DNA from 4 places in the Kitasatospora sp. NEAU-69 genome. Region 2 is predicted to be linked to each of the others. Evidence: riboswitches for the same ligand, from Rfam matches in the RefSeq annotation. Region 2 holds a riboswitch; each other region holds the start of a gene.
What was found. Region 2 has a riboswitch for cyclic di-AMP ahead of AC060L_RS34035 (M23 family metallopeptidase). Riboswitches for the same ligand answer to the same signal wherever they lie in the genome.

Region 1 (3,805 bases), on a different contig from region 2:
CCCTGCTGCGCCGAGCCGTGCCGCGCTTCCCCGGCGGGGTCCGGCGGCGACGCCGCACCCGGGGCCGGTCCCGGCACTGCTCTGACGCTAGGTGAGGTGCCGCTGCCCTGCACCCCGGCCTCGGCCATGGGAGTTGGCGTGTACTGGTGGGGCAGGGGTGACGGATGGTAACCGTGCGATGAGCGATAAGGGTTTGACGGATGATCGCGGAGCTTCCCAGGATCAGGCGCATGACTCCCGGTTTCATACGCCCAGAGCGCCACTTCGCGATCTTCTGGGGCGCCCAGACACTGTCCGACCTGGGGAGCGCCTTCTCACTCGTGGCACTGCCGCTGCTGGTGCTGCACATGACCGGCTCGGCCGCGCAGATGGGGCTGCTCACCGCGATCAGCAGCGTCGGGGCGCTGCTCAGCGGGCCGGTCGCCGGGGCGTTCGCCGACCGGTTCGACCGGCGGCGGCTGATGATGACCTGCGACGCGGCGCAACTGCTGCTGTTCGGCGCGATCCCGATCTGCTGGGCCGTCAGTCCGCAAATCTGGCTGCTGTACGTGGTGATGGCGCTGGCCTCGGTCTTCGACCTGCTCTTCCGGATCACGTACGTCACCGTCGTGCCGAACCTGGTGGGCCCCGACCGGATCACCGCGGCCAACGGCAAGTTGCAGTCGACCGGTGCGCTCGCCTACATCGTCGGGCCCGCGCTCGCCGGTGTGGTGGCCGGGCTGTTCGGTCCGACGGCCGCGATCGGGATCAACGCGGCGAGTTTCGGGGTCTCGCTGCTCGGGATGGCGGTGATCCGGCTGCGCCCCGTCGAGCAGGCGGCGTCCGAGGCCGTGACGTCCGAGGTGACGGCTTCCGGCGCTGCGACGTCCGCCGAGGAGCTCAGCCCGGGTGCGCGGCTGCGGGCCGACTTCACCGCGGGCCTGGGCTTCCTCTGGGGCCACCCCGTGCTGCGCGCGCTGACCGTCGCGCTGGCCGTGGTCAGCCTGCTCGACCTCGGCATGACCGACGTGTTCATCTACCAGGTGCGGCACGGTCTCGGGCAGAGCGAGCGCACGGTCGGCCTCGTCCTCGCGCTGGGCGGCCTCGGCACCTGCGCCGCGGCCCTGGTCACCCCCGCGCTGCGCCGCCGCTGGGGCTTCGGCCCGTGTTGGCTCATCGCCACCGCGTTCGGCGGTGCCGCCGTGCTGCTGCTCGCGCTGACCGGGCGGATCACGCTGGCGGCGGGTGCGGCCTTCGGGTACGGCTTCGGCATGGCGGTGGCCCGGCTCTGCTCGATGTCGTTGCGGCAGCAGGTCACGCCCGGTCACCTGCTGGGGCGGGTCACCGCCGCGTTCTGGACCGCGCACGGCGCCCTCGCGCCGCTCGGCGCGGCGGTGCTGACCGCGCTGGTCGGGCGCTACGGCGCGCGCGGGCCGCTGCTCGGGGCGGCGGTGCTGCTGGCGGTGGTGGTGGCGGTCGCGCTCTGCACGCCGATCCGGCAGCGGTTCCCGGAGCGCGCCGAGGCGTGATGCCGGTGCCGTGAACGGTGCGGGCCGTGTGAGCGATGGGAGGCATGAGGTGTGAGGTGTGTGACAGGAAGGGCTGCTCGCTTGTGTCGTTCGTGCCCGGTGCCTAGCCTGCTGTCGTCGTCCGCCAGGTGCGGGCGCCGCCGTCGGGACGCCGAATCCCGTCCACCCGTCGGCGGTCGATCAAGAACCGACACGGACGGGAGCGGGGGACCCAGGTAAGTCGCCTCAGCACTCCGCAGGCCTTTTCGGCGGACGTGCAAGGCTAGGGGTGAAGCCGCTTCCACCGGCGGCCGGGCTACCTCACGGCCCGAATCCGACAGCTCACCTCGCAGGCGTTGCCGAGGAAAACCTCCATGCGCATCTCTGCCACAACCCTTCGGGTGGGTGCGACGGCCGTTGCCACGGCCGGCGCGCTCGCCGTCACCGTCTTCGGCAACGCCGAAGCCGCCACCCCGCGTGTCGTGCAGGACCGACTCGCCCCGGCCGCGATGGCCGCCGGGACCGCAACGTCGGCCTCGCTGACCGTGCACTCCGCAAGCTGCTTCACCGCCCGGACGCTCGGCGTGGGCGTCCGCGACGCGGCCGGCGACAACCTCGACTTCCCCGGGTCGGCGAGCAACGCCCGGATCTGCCCGAGCGGGATCTCGATCACCACGGGCACCCGGACGCTGCCGGCCGGGACGTACAGCGAGTTCGGCTTCTGGCAGGACTCCGCCGGCAAGTGGCACAACCTGCCGGCGCAGACACTGACCGTCACGGGTGCGTCGGGTGCGGCGTCCACGCCGACGCCGACGCCGACCGCCACACCGTCTGCCCCGACTCCGACGGCGCCTGCGACTCCGACCGCGGTGGCCTCCGGCACCGCCCCCACCTGGTCCGACGACTTCAGCGGGGAGAACGTGCCGCTCGGCAGCTGGACCGGCTGCTCGGCGAACGGCCCGATCCAGAACAGCCACTGCACCGGCCTGCCCGCCAACGTGGACTCGAAGTGGTGGGCCTACCCGGACGGCTGGCAGGACACCTCGAAGAACGGCACCTACAGCCCGGCCAAGACGATGTCGATCGCCAACGGCCAGCTGAACGTCCACCTCAACCGTGACAGCTCGGGCACCTGGGTCGGCGCGCCGGTGCCCAAGCTGCCCGGCGCGGTCGGGTCGGACGGCGGCGTGCAGTACGGCACGTTCCAGGTGACCTGGAAGGCCACCTCCGCCGCCGGCTACAAGACCGCCTGGCTGCTCTGGCCGGACAGCGGGATCTGGCCGCAGAACGGTGAGATCGACTTCCCCGAGGGCCCGCTCAACGGCAACATCGCGGCGTTCATGCACCGCGAGGACGCCACCGCCGGATCCGACCAGGACGCGTACTCCACCAGCGTCCCCGAGGCCGGCGCCTGGCACACCACGACGATCGACTGGCAGCCGGGGAGCCTGACCTTCTCGTTGGACGGCCAGGTCATCGGCCACTCGACCTCGCGAGTCCCGTCGACCCCGATGCACCTGGTGCTCCAGTCGGAGACCGACACCAGCGGCACCGCGCCGAGCGTCGGCTCCTCCGCGGACGTGAGCATCTCGTCGATCAAGTACTGGCAGGCGGGCTAGTCACACCCCCGCGCCGTCTCGTCCGGATGCGCTCCGGACGGGACGGCGCAGGGCGCCGGCCCGTCTAGTCGAGGGTGAGCAGGCGGGCGGGGTTCGTGTGCAGCATCGTGTGCAGCTGCGCCTCGGTGACACCGCGCTCGGCGAGCATCGTGACGAAGACGGCGGTCAGATAGGTGTAGCCCCACCGCCCGTGTGTCGTGGGGTTCAGGTAGGCCTGGCCGCCGGTGAGGTCCTGCGAGAGCAGGATGCGCTCGGCGTGGCCCTCCGCGACGAGCCGGGCGATCCGGTCGGCCCTGGTGCCGTCGGACTGGCGCAGCGCCTGCTTGGTGTACTGCCCGTCCGGCAACGGCTCCGGCGCCGGTGGCAGCCGCAGATCCCAGTTCTCCTTGCCGACCGAGTCGAAGGCGATGGTGACGCCGCGGTCCAGCACGCGGCGGACGTAGTCGAGTTCGGGATGGTTGTCCATGTGCCCGATGACCACCCGCTGGGGGTCCACCCCCTCCTGCCGGAGCAGGTCGGTCTGTTCGAGGGCCATCGTCCCGTGGGTGGTGTGGGTGCTCACGGCCAGGCCGGTCGTGTGGTGGGCGCGGGCCGCCGCGCGCAGGCCCTTCCGCTCGTGGTCGGTCACTTCGCCGAGCCCGGTGGGGAGTTCACCGAGCAAGCCGGCGCGTATCCCGGTGTCGCCGATGCCGGTGGTGG
Region 2 (3,805 bases):
CGCGGCTGTCCGACTCAGCTGCCCGGCTCAGGCCGTCCGACCAGCCGCCGGCCAGTTGCGCAGTCCGCTGGTCAGCACCGCGATCAGCCGGTCCTGGGTGACCGCCGTCTGCTCGGCGAGCTGGAACGCGCCGCCGATCGCGAGCGAGGCGAACCCGTGCGAGAGCGCGCGCACCGTCCGGGCCGCGTGGATCGCCTCGGACTCCTCGATCCCGTAGTCGTGCAGCACCCCGATGATCGTGCCGACCAGCTCGGTGCTCGCCTCGATCAGCTCCCGGTCGGCGGCCGACGGCGCCTGCGGCAGCGCGGCGTAGCGACGCGGGTGCTCGGTCGCGTACCCGTGGTACGCCCGCAGCAGGGCGTCCACCGCGGCGTCCCCGCGCAGCCCTGCGGTCGCCTCGTGCAGCCGGGCGGCCAGCTCGCCGGTCACCCGGATCGCGACCAGCCGGCGCAGTGCGGTGAGCCCGCCGGGCACGTGCTTGTAGAGCGAGGGGGCGGCCACGCCGGCCCGCAGCGCCACGCCGGACAGGGACAGCGCCTCCGGGCCTTCCTGATCGATCAGTGCGAGCGCGTGGTCGACCACGCCATCGGGGGTCAGTCCGACTCGGGGCATCAGGCCACCTCGGCGAGGAAGGGGAGCAGGGCATCGGCGGTGGCCTGCGCGAACTCCGCCATCGGGTAGTGCCCGGCCCCGTCGATCATCACCTTACGGCCGTTCAGCGCGGCCACCTGACGGTCGGCCACCGCCGACGGGTCGGTGAAGTCGGGGTCCTTGGCGCCCATCAGCACCAGCGCCGGGCAGCGCACGCCCTCGGTCCAGCCGACCGGCGCCGAGTCACCGCGGACCTGGGCCTTGACGGCGGGCCGCCGGCCCGGCGTCCGCAGCGCGGCGACCAGGCCCGCGTTGTACTCGGCGCGGTCGGCCGGGCCGCCGGACGGGTAGGCCATCTTGTTCAGGTACATGCCCCAGAGCGAGGGGAAGTACGGGATCAGCTCGCCGATCCCCTTGGCGACGGCGCCCATCACCGGGTTCGGCTTCGGGCTCTCGACGAACGCGTCGATCAGCACGATCCCGGCCACCTTCGCGGGGGCGGTGGTGGCGGCCTTGACCACGCTGGCGCCGGTGTACGAGCTGCCGACCAGGACGGCGCGCTCGATGCCGAGGTGGTCCAGCAGCGCGAGGGCGTCGGTGGCCGCCGAGGCGGGGCTGTAGTCGTCCCAGGCGATCGAGGACTCGCCGAAGCCGCGCAGGTCCATGGTGATCACCCGGTGGCCGGCGGCGAGCAGCAGCGGACGCAGGTGCCGGTAGCTGCGGCGGGAGTCGAGCATGCCGGGGAGCAGGACGACCGGGGTGCCGGTGCCTTCGCTGTCGTCGTAGGCGAGGGTGCCGCCGGCGAGCTCCAGGTAACGGGTCTGCGGGGCGAGGGTGCTGTTCATCTGAGCGGGCCTCCTTGGCCTGTCGGCCGTGCCGCCGGCGCCTGCCGACATCACAAAGCTATGGCTAATAGCCATAGCCGTCAAGTGCCGCATCAGGCGGCGTTCATGTGGCGTTCGAGGTGACGTAGTCACAGAATGTGATGACCTGATGCCGCATCAGGTACAAACCCGTCAAATCACCATGGAAGTGGGTGACAATGCCTGGAGATCGGCTTGGAATCAGGGGCTTCTGGGATTAACGTTTGATAACGCAGCGCGGTCGGCAACGCCGTACCCGAACGGCACCGTGCGCCGTCGCCTAATCCACGGACCCGCCCCCACGGCGCGGTCCCGGAGCCGGGGAACCACCGTTCCTTGGGGTGAATCGGAACGGCTCCGGCCCGACCGTAGGGGACCTTCCTCTCCGAACCCGTCAGCTAACCCGGTAGGCGCGAGGGAAGGAAAGGAGCGCGCCCCCGTGGCGTTGACGCACTCCCCGGAGAGTCGTACCCAGTTGCTGGACCACGCCCCCGACGGGGATGAGACCGCCCGGCACAAGGTGCCCCGGCAGGCCCGCGCCGGCGCCCCCGCGCTCGGGGTCGCCGCGATGACGGCCGCGCTCAGCGCGACCGGCCTCTCCGCCGCCACCGCCGCCGCGGCCGCCCCCGCCGCTCCGGCCCCCGCGCTCTCCGTCCCCGCACACTCAGCCCCGGACACGGCCGCCGCACACGCGGCCACCGCCTCGCCGGACAGCGCCGACCCGGGCCTCGCGCTCGCCGCCCGCATCCAGCAGCAGGCCGACAGCCGCCGCACCGCCGCCGAGGAGGCGGCCCGTCTGGAGGCCGCCCACGAGGCCGCGGCCAAGCGCGCCGTGCAGGCCGAGGCGCAGGCGCTCGCCGCTGCCGCCGCCGTCGCGCAGCCCGGCCCGGCCACGCCGTCCGTCGCGGCCGAGCCGACCGCGCCGGCCGCGGTGGCCGCCGAGCTGCCGGTCGCCAAGTACGTGCTGACCGCGCAGTACGGCCAGACCGGCTCGCACTGGGCGCAGCTGCACACCGGCCTCGACTTCGCCGCTCCGACCGGCGCCCCGGTCACCGCCGTCACCACCGGCGCCGTCAGCTCGGCCGGCTGGTCGGGGGCGTACGGCTACCGGGTGATCCAGACGCTGCCCGACGGCACCGAGCTCTGGTACTGCCACCTCTCCTCGATCGCCGTCACGACCGGCCCGGTGGGTCCGGGGACGGTGCTCGGCAAGGTCGGCGAGACCGGCAACTCACCCGGCCGGCGCGCGGACGGCGGCGCCGTGGGCCCGCACCTGCACCTGGAGGTGCGGCCCGGTGGCGGCGCCCCCGTCGATCCGCTGGTCTGGCTCCAGCAGCACGGGGTCAACCCGTAACGGGCCCGTCCTCGGTCGATCCGTCCTGGGTCGTCTCCTCCTGCGTCCAGTCGGCCGCCGCTGATCCGTCGGCGGCGGCCGGGTCGCCCTCGGCGGGCCAGTCACTCTCGGCAGGCCAGTCACCCTCGGCGGGCCAGTCGGCGCCGATCGCGCCGATGTCCGGCAGCTCGACCAGGCCCCGCTGCACGATGTAGCCGTCCACCTCGGCCGCGCCCGGCTCGGGCGCGAGGTCCGGGTACTCGGTCAGCAGCAGCCCGGGCAGCCCGGGCACCGTCCAGTCGCCGAGCAGTCGCAGCGCCTCGGCCTGCACCGCCGCCTCGAAGTCGGTGAAGTCGCCGGAGAGTTCGGCGGGCATCGGCAGGCCGAGCGCGTTGAGGCCGGCCAGGTTGCGGTAGCTGCGCTGCATCAGCCGGTTCTCGATCAGCAGCCGCGCGCCGTCGGTGGCCATGCCGATCGAGAGCAGCACGCCGTCCGTCCAGCCGGCCACGCCCTCCGGCTGGTCGAGCGACTCCAGCGCGGTGAACGCGTCGATCCGGGCCGGCTCGTCCAGCTCGCGGAACGCGTCCAGCCAGTCCCGCACGGCGTCCAGGTCGGCGGTGTCCACGCCGGCCTCGCGCAGCAGCAGCGTGTAGAGCCGCGGCCAGGTCACCAGGTGCGGCTGGCGCAGCAGCCCGGCGAGCAGCTCGCCCTGCCACAGCGCCTCCTCGTGCAGGCGCTGGTGCCGCTTGGCGTTCAGCCGCTTGGCCGCGCGCTGGTGGTCGATCAGCAGCCGCACAGCGGCGCCGTAGCCGAGTGGCGACTCGTCCTCGCCGGGCTGCACGTAGAGGTGGATCCGCTCGTAGAGCAGCTCCTGGACCAGCGGCGAGGTCAGCTCGGGGAAGCCCTCGTGCATCCGCCCGTCACCCAGTTCGAGCAGTGTGAGCACCGCGCTCAGCGGGCCTTCGGGCACCGGCTCCAGCCCCTGCTCGGCGGCCCATCGCAGCAGGTCAGCGGTGTG
Region 3 (3,805 bases), on a different contig from region 2:
AGACCCCGGGCCCCTGGTGGGAGCGGACCGCCGGCACGCTGCGCCCCGAGCTCTCCGACCTGCTGGAGGAGCAGCCGTTCCGGCACCCGGCCGGCGAGCGCTTCCACTACTCCAACCCCGGCTACGCGCTGCTCGGCGCGCTGGTCGAGCGGCTGCGCGGCGAGCCCTGGACCGAGGTGCTGCGGCGCGAGGTGCTGGAGCCGCTCGGCATGACCCGCACCACGCCGCTGCCGCAGGCCCCGCACGTGGACGGCTTCGCGGTGCACCCCTGGGCCGACGTGATGCTGCCCGAGCCGCTCACCGACACCGGCGCGATGGCGCCGGCCGGTCAGCTCTGGTCGACCGCCGCCGACCTCTGCCGCTGGGCCGCCTTCCTGGCCGGCAGTGCCGACGCGACCGGTGGTGACGGCGGCTCCGGCGAGAAGGTGCTGGCCGCCGAGACGCTCGCCGAGATGCGCCGGCCCGTCGCCGCGCCGGAGGACGCCGACCTGGGCTCCTCGTACGGCCTCGGCGTGCAGCTGATCCGCGACGGCGGCCGGCTGCTGGTCGGCCACGGCGGCTCGATGCCCGGCTTCCTCGCCGGGCTCTGGTTCAGCGAGCAGGACGATGTGGCCGCCATCACCCTCGCCAACACCACCGCCGGCCGGGGCATCGGCGCGGTCGCCAAGGACCTGGTCGCGATCACCGCCGAGTACGAGCCCGCGCTCCCCGCGCCCTGGCGCCCGTTCACCGACGCCGATCCGGAGCTGCTCGCGCTGACCGGTCCCTGGTACTGGGGCCCCTCCGCGCTCGGGCTGCACCTGCGGGCCGGCCGCGCGCTGGAGCTCACCGCGCTCGGCGGCCCGGCCCGCACCTCGCGGTTCGTGCCCGAGCCGGACGGCACCTGGACCGGACTGGACGGCTACTACGCGGGCGAGACGCTGCGCGTGGTGCGCCGCGCCGACGGCACGGTCAGCCACCTGGACCTCGGCAGCTTCGTGCTGACCCGCACTCCGTACGACCCCACCGCGGACGTGCCCGGTGGCGTCGATCCGACGGGCTGGCACGCGGGCTGACGATCGATCGGGCGGCCCGCCCGGCGACGGGCGGGCCCACCGATCACGCGGGTGCGGGTGAGCCGATCACGCGGGCGCGGGCCCACCGATCACGCGGGTGCGGCCGGTCCGATCATGCGGACGCAATCGTTATGGATCACTGTTGTGGATCTTTCGGACATTACGGCCCCGACATGAGACAGCTCACACCGACTTGTGCTAGGACCTTCGTCCCGCTTACGGTCCTACTCGTTCGTCTCCACACGAGACGGACCCCACTCTCCGGAACGCCGAGTCCTGCCGCCGGAACGAGTGGGCACGTGCACCCATCAGCACCACGGCAGGGGCGGGGGAACCACAGGTAAGTCGCCCTACCCGGACCTGTCCGGGCGGGGCTTGGGGTGAAGCCGCGCTCTTTTGCGCGGCCGGGCAACTCCAGCCCGAATCCGACAGCTCACCTCGCAGGCGTGGGAGAGGAAAAGCACTTCATGCTGTCCGTCAACGGTCGCATCAGCCTGCCCACTCGCAGCACCATCAAGCGCATCATCGCGGCCTCCGTGGTCGCCGGTGTCGGTGCCGGCCTTCCGGTGATCGCCGCGACCGGCGCCTCCGCCGCGCCGCTCCACCACTCCTACCCGGCGCACCACGCCGCGAGCCACACCGCCCCGGTCGCGGCTCCCGCTGCCGCCCCGGCCGCCGCCGCGCCGCAGGCCGCCGCCCCGCAGGCTCCGGCCGCCCCGGCCGGCTACACCGTGGTCAGCGGTGACACCCTGTCCAAGATCGCCGACACGCACAACGTGCAGGGCGGCTGGCAGAAGCTCTACAGCATCAACAAGTCCGTGCTCACCAAGGGCCCCGACTCGATCTTCCCGGGCCAGCAGCTGACCCTCGGTGGCGCGGCCCACGCCGCCCAGGCCCCGGCCCAGCAGGCTCCCGCCGCGCCGGCTCCGGCCGCCCCGGCCGCTCCCGCCGCCGCGAGCACCCCGGTCACCACGACCGCGCTCGCCGCCCCGGTCGCGAACACCCCGGCCGGCCTGCAGGCGCTCGCCGCCTCGATCGTCCCGGCCGACCAGCTGGCCTCGTTCGACCAGATCATCACCCACGAGAGCGGCTGGAACGTCACCGCCACCAACCCGAGCTCCGGCGCCTACGGCCTGCCCCAGGCCCTGCCCGGCAACAAGATGGCCTCGGCCGGTTCCGACTGGCAGACCAACCCGGCCACCCAGATCAAGTGGGCGCTGGACTACATGAACACCACCTACGGCAGCCCGAACGCCGCGTGGGTCTTCTGGCAGGCGCACCAGGCGTACTGATCGGGCTACTTCGAGCCGATCAGCTGATCAACCGATCCGCTGATCACTCGATCGCCAGATCAATCGCCTGATCGTCGAGGCTTGTCAGCTGCTTGTCCGACAGCTGACGGGTCGCCCGACGAGCACCACCGAAGGGCCCGGTTCACGTTGCGGTGCGTGAACCGGGCCCTCAGTGCGTCCCGGGGGCCGGTGCGTCGCTAGGCCAGCGTCGCCGGGCGGGCGCCCTCGTGGGCCAGCAGGTACTCCTTGCGCTCCAGCCCGCCCGCGTACCCGGTGAGCGAACCGTTCGCGCCGATCACCCGGTGGCAGGGGCGCAGGATCAGCAGCGGGTTCGCCCCGATCGCGGTGCCGACCGCACGCACCGCCGCGCGCGGCGCGCCGATCTGCTCGGCGAGCTTGCCGTAGCTGGTCGTGCTGCCGTACGGGACGGTGTCGATCGCGTGCCAGACCCGCTCCTGGAACTCGGTGCCGTGGGTGCGGAATTCGACGTCGAAGTCCTTCAGGTCCCCGGCGAAGTAAGCGCGCAGCTGCTCGGTGATCGCGGCGAAGGCGGCCGGCTCGGCCGGCTGCTCCGGGGCGACGGCGGCGCCCTTCTGCCCGGTCATCGACAGCGAACAGAGCGCGAGCCCGCCGGGCGCCGTCGCGGACGGCTCGCCGACCAGCAGCAGCTCGCCGAGCGGGCTGTCGATCGTGGTGTGCACGGTGCTGGTCATCGCCGGGACCTCTTCTCTCATACTGCTCTGCTCGTACTGCTTTGCTCGTGTTGCGGGGCACCCCTACTACTGTGCCGTGTGTCTACCCTGCCGCCTCGCGCGCAGTGGATCCGGCGGATTTCGGACATGACGCTGCGGCGGCGCGCTCCATCCGGATATTGGGCAGCCGATCGCGCCAGAGCAGCCGTTCCCCGGTGGGCCGGAAGCCGTGGTCCGCGTAGAACCGGACGGCGCGCCCGTTGTACTCCGTCACCCAGAGGCGGACCACGCTGTCGCCCGCCCAGTCGAGGAACTCGCTCATCAGACGGCGGCCGAGGCCGTGCCCCTGGGCGGCCGCGAGCAGGTACATCGGGCCGAGCGTGCAGCTGCCGTCCTCGACGCGCCGCCCGTGGACGAGACCGAGCATCCCGGCGCCGTCGCCGCCCGCCCGGACCACCCGGCAGAACGCCTGCTCGGGCCGGCTCAGCGCCTGCTCCACCGCATCACGATGGCCGGCGACACCTGCGGGCGTGCCGAGCTCGGCACGCTGCTCGATGATCCACTGCTCGGTGATCCCCGCCTCGGCGTTCGGGTACGTCTCCAGCCAGCAGGCCAGCAGCAGGGCGCTCAGCGCGGGTGCGTCCGCGAGCGCGGGTCGAGTGATCACGGGATTCATCTGATCATCCTCGCGCGAGCGACCTGTCTTCATCATTTGTTTATCGTTCAATCATGTACCGTCGAATGGGGAGGTTCGAATTCGAAGCAA
Region 4 (3,805 bases), on a different contig from region 2:
GATGCGGCTGCTCGGCGGTCTGGCGATGCTGGCGCAGCGCACCCAGGCCGAGGTGACCTGCGTCTTCGACGGGCAGGACCTGGACGTCCCGGTGATCATGGCGCCACCGCGCGGGGTGCGGGTGCGGTTCAGCCGCACCGGGCAGACCGCCGACGAGCTGATCCGCCAGCTGGTCCGGGCCGAGCCGCAGGGGCGCCCGGTGGTGGTGGTCTCGGCGGACCGGGAGGTCGCGGACGGCGTGCGGAAGGCCGGCGCGCGCCCCGTTTCTTCGATTCTGCTGCTGAACCGGCTCTCCCGGACCTGATCGGGGCTCAGCCGGGCGGTAGCGTTCAACCGCAGACGCGGGTGCTGCCCAGCCCGGTTATCGGCAGGTCATCGCGCCGTGTGGGGATCGTGAAGGCCACTGCTCCGAACGTAGTTCGTCGCTGCGAAGGAGTAGCGCGAACATGTGATCTTCACTAGGGTCTGGCGTCAAACCTATTTTTCTGGTTACTCATCCGATCGGGTGAGGCCAGTAGAAGAAGGAGCAGTCCCGTGGCGACCCACCGCCGTTCCAAGCAGCCGAGCCGCGTGCGGGTCACCGTGCTCACCGCCGCTGCGGCGACTGCCGTTGCCCTCTCCGCGCAGACCGGGGCGTGGGCCGATCCCAAGCCGTCCACGGAGGACGTCAAGGCCCAGATCGACGCGCTGAACAACCAGCAGGAAGTCGCCTCCGAGAAGTACGACGGCATCAAGGAGCACGGCGACCAGATGCGCGCGCAGGCCGCGCAGCTGCAGGACGAGGTGGCGCGGACCCAGGACCAGGTCACCCAGCTGCAGTCCGGCCTCGCCGCGGTGGCCGGTGAGCAGTACCGCAACGGGGGCATCGACCCGTCGGTCCAGATGATGCTCAGCTCCAACCCGAAGACCTACCTGGACCAGGCCTCCAGCATGGATCTGGCCACCTCCACCCAGACCGACCAGCTCAAGTCGCTCCAGGCGGAGCAGCGCAAGCTGGACCAGGAGAAGAAGGAAGCCGGCGACGCGCTGGCCGAGCTGGACCGCTCCACCAAGGAGCTGAACGACGCCAAGACGGACGTGCAGAACAAGCTCGCGGCCGCGCAGAAGCTGCTCAACTCGCTGAGCGCCGCGGACCGCGCCGCGCTCCAGGCGGACGACCGCGCCTCGCGCAGCAGCAGCCGGGTGGACCTCAGCGCGCTGCCGCCGGCCTCCGGCTACGCCGGCGCCGCGGTGGCCGCCGCGCTCAGCAAGCTGGGCCACGCCTACGTCTGGGGCGCCTCCGGCTCCACCTACTTCGACTGCTCGGGGCTGACCCAGTGGGCGTACGGGCAGGCCGGCGTCTCGCTGCCGCGCACGACGTACGAGCAGGTCGACGTCGGCACCCGGGTGCCGAGCCTGGCGCAGGCCCAGCCCGGCGACCTGATCTTCTACGGCGGCGACCTGCACCACGTCTCCATGTACATCGGCAACGGCCAGGCGGTGCACGCCCCGCACACCGGCGACGTGGTCCGGATCGCGGACGCCGCCTCGATCGGTTCGATCAACCAGATCCGCCGCCCCTGACTGACGGCACTGACTGACGGGACGCCAGGGGCCGATGTGACCTGGGACACCCGTCCGTGCGCGACATGATCACCAGTCAGTGATCCACATAGCACGCAGAGTCAAAGTTAGCCGTTTTTTCTGACAAGGATTTGAACGGATCACAGATCTGTTACTAGGGTCAGGGACCGTACCACCGCGACCTTGGTCGCCCGACCCGGGCGGCGGCGGTGGTTCGCGCCGAGTTCGGAAAGCAGCACGGACAGTTGACTGTCCGGTGGGGAGCCCGCAGGGGCGCTGTGGACCGGAGCCGGGGAACCACGTTTCCCTCGGGGTGAATCGGCGCCAGAGTCGGCCTGACGGTCGGTGAGGCGTCGTAGGGCAGCTTCCAGCCCGAACCCGTCAGCTCACCCGGTAGGCGGTCGAAGGAAGAAGGATTCGTGGCGTCCCATCGTCGTCCCAAGCCCGTCGGTCGTACCCGCGCGTCGATCCTGACCGCCGCTGCCGCGACCGCCGTCGCCATCTCCGCGCAGAGCGCCGCGCACGCCGACCCGGCCCCGACCATCGACTCGGTCAAGACCCAGGTCGACCAGCTGAACGCGCAGGCCGACCAGGCCACCCAGCAGTACGACGGCGCGCAGGAGAAGCAGCAGACCCTGCAGAAGCAGGTCAGTGACCTGCAGGACCAGGTGGCGCGGCAGCAGGACCAGGTGACGAACCTGCAGACCGGGCTCTCCCAGGTGGCCGCCAACCAGTACGCCAACGACGGCATATCGCCGACCGTGCAGATGATGCTGACCACCCGCCCGGACAGCTTCCTGTCCCAGGCGAGTTCGCTCAATCAGCTGAACAGCACGCAGTCCGAGACGCTGAAGGAACTGCAGACCGAGCAGCGCAAGCTCGACCAGGACAAGGCCGAGGCGCAGAGCAAGCTCGCCGACCTGGACGCCACCACCCAGCAGCTCAAGACCGCCAAGGAGCAGGTCCAGAGCAAGCTGCAGGCGGCGCAGACCCTGCTCAACACGCTGACCGAGCAGCAGCGTCAGCAGATCGCCGCCGCCGAGGCGAAGGCCGCCGCCGACGCGCAGGCCGCCGCCCAGAAGGCCGCCGCCGACGCCCAGGCGGCCGCGGCCGCCAAGGCCGCCGCCGACTCGCAGGCCGCCGCCTCGCGCAGCACCACCCGCAGCGACCTGAGCGCCCCGTCCTCCGCCCCCTCCACCGCCGCCAGCGCGCCCGCCGCGCCGAGCGGTGGCGGCAGCAACTCGGCGGCCTCCGCCGCGATCGCCGCCGCCGTCAGCAAGCTGGGCACGCCGTACTCCTGGGGGGCGAGCGGCCCGAACAGCTTCGACTGCTCCGGCCTCATGCAGTGGGCGTACGCGCAGGCCGGCATCTCGCTGCCGCGCACCTCGCAGGAGCAGGCATCGGCCGGCACCAACATCGGCACCAACCTCGCCAACGCGCAGCCCGGCGACCTGCTCATCTTCTTCGGCAACGAGGGCCACGTCGGCATGTACGTCGGTGGCGGTCAGATGATCCACGCCCCGCACGAGGGCGCCGTGGTCAGGTACGAGTCCGCCTCGGTCATCACGCCGCTCGTGGCGATCGTGCGCCCCTGACACCTGGGGCCTGTCCGGGCGATCTTGCCGGGCGCGCGACGCCGGGCATCCCGCCTGGACGCACCGGCGAATCATCCAAGTACGGCCCAGTACGAGGACGATCCGCCGGCACGCCCAGCCGGGCGCCCAACGCCGCGCGCTGATCCGACAAGATCGCCCGGACAGGCCCCAGGCACCACGCCAACGGCCCGGCCCGGCTCCCTTCTTGGGGGCCGGGCCGCTGTCGTTCGGGCCCGGCTCGGCGCAAGTGCCCCGCGCTGGTGTCCGATTGGGGATCAAATATTCGTATTGGCCATGGTTTGGACTCCCTTGCCGGGACTCGCTAACGTCTGCGCTCGGACTTCCGTTCACCGACCTTGGCCTCCCCGCCGATTGGAGCCGTCAGCCCATGGCGATGCCGCAGCGCCCGGTCCCCCCGGGCCGTTCCCCGAATGCCCCGGCGGGCCGCTCGGGTGCCGCCGGGCGGCTCGCCCGGGTGCTGGCGGTCACCGCCGCCGCGACCACCGCGCTGGCGATGACGGCCGGACCGGGGCAGGCCGCGCCGCGGCCGGACAAGAGCGAGGTCAAGGCCCAGGTCGACCAGCTGTACGTGCAGGCCGAGCAGGCCTCGGAGAAGTCCAGCGCGGCCGAGGAGGCGCAGAAGCGCT

Region 1: linked by a shared signal. The riboswitch ahead of AC060L_RS07845 (glycoside hydrolase family 16 protein) and the one ahead of AC060L_RS34035 (M23 family metallopeptidase) in region 2 are both predicted to bind cyclic di-AMP.
Region 3: linked by a shared signal. The riboswitch ahead of AC060L_RS01200 (aggregation-promoting factor C-terminal-like domain-containing protein) and the one ahead of AC060L_RS34035 (M23 family metallopeptidase) in region 2 are both predicted to bind cyclic di-AMP.
Region 4: linked by a shared signal. The riboswitch ahead of AC060L_RS35800 (C40 family peptidase) and the one ahead of AC060L_RS34035 (M23 family metallopeptidase) in region 2 are both predicted to bind cyclic di-AMP.

What each region holds. Positions count from the first base shown of each region.
Region 1 covers NZ_JBWXUE010000005.1:92,460-96,264, forward strand. The annotation lists gene AC060L_RS07840 (MFS transporter) at 231-1,508, shown strand; cyclic di-AMP (ydaO/yuaA leader) riboswitch at 1,684-1,858, shown strand; gene AC060L_RS07845 (glycoside hydrolase family 16 protein) at 1,862-3,106, shown strand; gene AC060L_RS07850 (phosphotriesterase family protein) at 3,171-3,805, opposite strand, start outside.
Region 2 covers NZ_JBWXUE010000046.1:35,168-38,972, forward strand. The annotation lists gene AC060L_RS34025 (TetR/AcrR family transcriptional regulator) at 28-612, opposite strand; gene AC060L_RS34030 (alpha/beta fold hydrolase) at 612-1,436, opposite strand; cyclic di-AMP (ydaO/yuaA leader) riboswitch at 1,722-1,882, shown strand; gene AC060L_RS34035 (M23 family metallopeptidase) at 1,894-2,808, shown strand; gene AC060L_RS34040 (hypothetical protein) at 2,798-3,805, opposite strand, start outside.
Region 3 covers NZ_JBWXUE010000001.1:284,988-288,792, reverse strand. The annotation lists gene AC060L_RS01205 (serine hydrolase domain-containing protein) at 1-1,055, shown strand, start outside; cyclic di-AMP (ydaO/yuaA leader) riboswitch at 1,392-1,517, shown strand; gene AC060L_RS01200 (aggregation-promoting factor C-terminal-like domain-containing protein) at 1,523-2,347, shown strand; gene AC060L_RS01195 (methylated-DNA--[protein]-cysteine S-methyltransferase) at 2,545-3,060, opposite strand; gene AC060L_RS01190 (GNAT family N-acetyltransferase) at 3,143-3,715, opposite strand.
Region 4 covers NZ_JBWXUE010000056.1:24,907-28,711, reverse strand. The annotation lists gene AC060L_RS35810 (NYN domain-containing protein) at 1-304, shown strand, start outside; gene AC060L_RS35805 (C40 family peptidase) at 535-1,563, shown strand; cyclic di-AMP (ydaO/yuaA leader) riboswitch at 1,828-1,979, shown strand; gene AC060L_RS35800 (C40 family peptidase) at 1,983-3,158, shown strand; gene AC060L_RS35795 (C40 family peptidase) at 3,547-3,805, shown strand, end outside.